Regions from separate parts of the Paenibacillus sp. FSL H8-0261 genome, predicted to be linked through region 1. Evidence: riboswitches for the same ligand, from Rfam matches in the RefSeq annotation. Region 1 holds a riboswitch; the other holds the start of a gene.
What was found. Region 1 has a riboswitch for thiamine pyrophosphate ahead of MHI27_RS12850 (ABC transporter ATP-binding protein). Riboswitches for the same ligand answer to the same signal wherever they lie in the genome.
Positions count from the first base shown of each region.

Region 2: another riboswitch for thiamine pyrophosphate. It lies ahead of MHI27_RS02095 (ABC transporter substrate-binding protein); the one in region 1 lies ahead of MHI27_RS12850 (ABC transporter ATP-binding protein).

Region 1 is NZ_CP150297.1:2,917,240-2,919,701, reverse strand. Features, by position in the region: gene MHI27_RS12855 (amino acid ABC transporter substrate-binding protein) at 1-632, opposite strand, end outside; TPP riboswitch at 856-959, shown strand; gene MHI27_RS12850 (ABC transporter ATP-binding protein) at 1,227-1,922, shown strand; gene MHI27_RS12845 (ABC transporter permease) at 1,903-2,462, shown strand, end outside.
Region 2 is NZ_CP150297.1:466,557-469,018, forward strand. Features, by position in the region: gene MHI27_RS02095 (ABC transporter substrate-binding protein) at 27-1,076, opposite strand; TPP riboswitch at 1,237-1,347, opposite strand; gene MHI27_RS02100 (hypothetical protein) at 1,497-2,462, opposite strand, start outside.

The sequences.
Region 1 (2,462 bases):
GACAAACCATCATTTACAGTCGCATCAATACGGCCTGAGGTCAATAGGTCCATCGCTTGATTGAACCCGTCTGTAGCAACGATTTCAGCACCGTTCTCACGGGCGATATCGGACAGGTTACTGGTTAGAGATTGTCCAGCTTTTTTACCCTTAAGATCTGCAAATGTTTTGATATCCTCATTGTTTTCACTCACTATCAATACCGCTTTAGATACGATATACGGTTCAGAGAAATCATATTTCACTTTACGATCTTCATTAATGGATACTTCGTTAAAAATAACATCAAAACGCTTGGCATCCATCCCAGCAAAAATGCCGTCCCACTGTGTCTCAAAAAATTCTGGTTCAACACCGAGGCGCTTCGCTACTTCCTCAGCAATTTCTACGTCAAAGCCGGTCAGTTTCCCCGAAGCGTCATGATAAGTAAAGGGTGCATACGTCCCTTCTGTTCCTATACGCAATTTGCCGCTAGCTTTAACAGCTTCCAGACTGTTTTGCGCAGTGGCTGTATTTCCACCATTCGTTCCAGCTGAAGAATTTTTAGAAGTATCGGTATTCGAATTATTGCCGCAGGCCGCTACAAACACCACGGTTAACGCCAATAGAATAGTTAAACTTAATTTTTTCATTATTAATTCCCCTCTCTTTACCCGGAATTCATCCGGTAAATTGTATACTACACTGGCTGATGTTTACCGTCAATGATTTTTTCCGATTATATTCATCGGAATTGTAATATTAGGTAAATCTCTACCCTTATATTACCCATTCTTAGAATAATCCTTCACAAGATCCTCTCTTTACATCTCAGAAAGATATGGTATATTTATAAACAAATTAAATATGGAACTGTTATTTCACTAGGGGAGTCGGCCGACTGAGACGGAGCTTCAAGCTCCGGACCCTTGGAACCTGATCTGGATCATACCAGCGGAGGGAAGTGGAGCAGAATTTTCATCCCATGCATTTTTAGTGTTCCTATGCTGAATGAACTTTTTGACCCATTTATTTCCCACCGGAAATGAATGGGTCTTTATTTGTTTACAATCAATCACAAAACTTAAGCGTAGGCTTTCGAAGCAAGTTTTGTACGATGCTTTCCAAGAAGCCAACGCTCACAAAACTTTTTAGGAGGTTCGATCATCACGACAATCCTATCCATTCAAGGCTTAACCTACTCTTTTCCGGAATCAGAACAACCCCCTGTATTCGCAGATCTATCCATGGATATCAGGCAAGGTGAGTTTGTTTCTGTCATTGGGGCTAGCGGATGCGGAAAAAGTACGCTTTTCAAAACTATAGCAGGCTTACTCGAACCCACTCATGGGAAAATAATAATTCATTTGAACTCGTCATCCTCTACTCGCTTAGGTCAGATCTCATACATGCCTCAGCAGGATTTGCTGCTGCCTTGGAGAACTGTGCTCGACAACTGTCTTTTGCCCTGGGAGATTAAACCAAGGTTTAGTAAACAACAGACGATCTCTCACATTCGGGAAATGCTGTCACGCTTCGGTTTGGCCGATGTAGAGAGGGCTTATCCCCATGAGCTATCGGGTGGCATGAAACAGCGAGTCGCATTTCTACGAACGCTTGTAGCTGGCGGCGGGGCCGGTCTTATGCTGTTAGATGAGCCATTTGGAGCGCTCGACGCTATGAACAAACGTGAGATACACCGTTGGCTGTTGGAGCTTTGGGATGAGCTGGATCAAACTGCGATGCTCATCACCCATGATCTAGAGGAAGCGCTGTTACTAAGCGATCGGATTTATTTATTGTCTGGAGGCATGCATAGCGAATTACAGGAGATCGTCGTTGATTTACCGAGGCCAAGACATTACAAGATGAACTATGAACCCCGGTTTATAGCGTTACGGGAAGAGTTGGAGCGGAGACTGTATGCAGCCCATACCTTTTAAAAAACATCTAAACAATTACGGCCCCTTCATTCTACTGCTATTGTTCATTCTTGTGATCTGGGAATCAGCTGTTCGTCTTCACTTGATTCCAGCCTTTATCCTACCTGCACCTTCTTCAATAGGTATCGCATTGATCGAACACAGGCAATTACTCAGACCGCATTTAATGGCGACACTGCAGGAAATATTGGTAGGTTTTGTTCTCTCGGTTATCTGTGGTTCACTGCTGGGCACCGGAATGTTCTTGTTTCGCCCCCTTGAAAAAGCCATCTATCCGTTCCTTATTATCAGTCAGACGATCCCGTTAATCGCGCTATCCCCCATTTTTATTATGTGGTTCGGATATACGCTGTGGAGCAAAGTGGCTGTTGTGTTTCTAACTGCTTTTTTTCCAGTCGTTGTGAGTACATATGACGGACTTCGTACAAGTGGTCAAGCCTACAAAGACTTATTGTTAACATTTGGCGCAAACCGCTGGCAACTGCTTGCTAAAACCCAAATTCCGCTGGCGCTGCCCTCTTTTTTCTCAGGACTAAAGCT
Region 2 (2,462 bases), 2.5 Mb from region 1:
CGAAGTGATTCATTTATAATTGTTATTTACTCCGCCGGTAAAAAATCATTCGTGAATGCACTAGCTGCATCCAGCGGTTTGTCCAGCAGCTTCAAATCATACATCCAGTCGCCGTAATTCTGCCAGACCTCGGTTTTTTGCTCTCCCCAGCGTGGGGCGTCGTCCTTATATTTCGGGCTAAGCCATTTTTGGCTAGCTAGGACAAGCTCGGCATCAAGGTCAGGCACAGCCTTGGATAATGTAGCGGCAGCCTCTTCTGGATGATCAATCGCATATTGATAACCCTTCGATGTGGCTTTCAGGAAAGCCTTCACCAAATCTGGATTCTCAGAAATCTGTTTCTCACTCGTGGTCAGCACAGGGGTGTAATAATCGAGCTGAGGCGCATAATCCTTCAAGTAGAGCATATCCAGAGGCTCACCACGCAGTTCGGCTTCAATACCGGTCCAAGCGTAGAAGATCCAAGCGAAATCAATGTCACGTTTGACTGCAGTAAAATAGTCAGCTTCACCAATACTGATTAGCTTCACCTTTTTCACATCGCCACCAACAGGGTCCATGATCGCCTTCATGGCTGCTTCCTCAGCGGGAGAGCCCCAACCTCCGTAAGTTTTACCCTCAAAATCTTTTGGTGATTTAATCTTGCGATCCACTGGAGCGGCGAATCCCGAAGTATTATGCTGAATAATGGCTGCAATCGAGACAAGGGGAACGCCTTGTAGACGGGCTAGAGTCAATCCTTCCTGAGCGCTGATCCCAAAAGCGGCTTCGCCAGAGGTAACCATAGTATCAGAACCCGCTGCGCCAGGTTGAACGATTTCTACATCCAGACCTTCTTCCGCGTAATAACCAAGATCCTTGGCTACGTATAGACCGGTGTGGTTCGTATTCGGTGTCCAATCCAGTGCAACCTTAACTTTGGTAAGCTCTTTCGGAGCATTTGATCCGGTCGCTGCATTCGAATCCGCAGCATTTCCTTTGTTTCCGGCTGTATTCCCATTGTTGCTGCCGCATCCGGCAATCGCAAGAATGAGCATACAGGTGAGGCTAAGCATAAGTGCTTTTTTGAGTTGCATGTCTTCTTCTCTCCTTTAAGGTTGCCAGATCCCGTCATCCAACATGAACCATAAAGTGTAGTATGTACATTTCTTCTACATCTTTTGTGATCTACACAAAAAAAGCGCCCCGAGTGATCGGGACGCTGGCTTGGCGCAAGGTTAGTAAAGGTCACAGGGACCAAAACCAATTGGCGATTCCTACGCTGGCATTATCCAGATCAGGTATAAGGGTCAGTATCTTGTGGGATACAATCTCAGCCGGCCAATTCCAGCACCCCTGGTTCTATGAAGTTAACGGGTATTTCTCGCTTAAACGCTAATCGTCTTTATAAGGACGCTGAAGGCGTTTATGCTTGCATACGGTGTATTATAGACGGCTGTTCTCGGAATGTCTAGTAGCACGCTCCTAAATTTTTCAAATCTCTCCGTCCGTTTTCATTAATCCAGATCTTTATGTTTCTTGCGATGACGCCGCTTAAGCTCAGTAACCAGAGCACCTAGCGTAAGGACAACACTGATCATTATCCCGCTCATAATCACGAAAAGAGCAAGAAACTCAAAGGGGGAATAGCTAACCATCTTACTCCATTGAATCTTTCCATCCAGATCGTCAATGACTTGATTCATGCCATAAATCCCACTTACCACCGTAAATACAGTGAGGATCATCAGCAGATTATCCCGGCGCTTCGACTGGAACTTATCTTGATACTGAAAAAGGTCAGTCAAGGTTTCTTTTACTTCCTCGAACAGAGCGTCGTTCCCGTATACTTTACGCAGCTGAAGAAAAATCTCCCGTCCTTGCGACTGTGAAATCAGCTCCAAGAAATAGAACTTTGCCGAGAATTTATTAATCGAGTAGATTAAATTATCGATCTCATCATAATCGTGGTTTATGCGTAGTCGGGAATGCATATTTGCCAGCTTTAGCAGAACGATTTTGTGGAAAATATTGAGTAGAAATCCGTAATAATATTGCCCGTACATCTGGTTGGCGAGGCTAACGGCGATCTTTGGTTCAGCTCGGGTTAGACAGCAAAAGGTCTGCTCATTCATCATATAATACGAGTCTGGGCCCCATCGATTATAGGAATGCTCATGACAGTAGTTCGCAATATACGCTGGATCGCTGGCACTGGCATAGGGCTTCCCGTTCAGATCAATTCCATCAAGCTGAGAGGCGCGATAGCGTATATTTATACTAATCTCATCAGAATCCCCTTCACTCTGAAAGCCATAAAAGGCTTGCACCTGCATTCTTTCATCTACGAAAAAGGGAAGGGTCTCGAAATAAGCCCCATTAATATCCGAGTGATCCAGAAAAGGCTCCAGTCCATCCACCAGATTTCGGAAGACAAAATCCTCTACCATCTCATAGGTCTGTTCTCCGCAATGGATATAGGT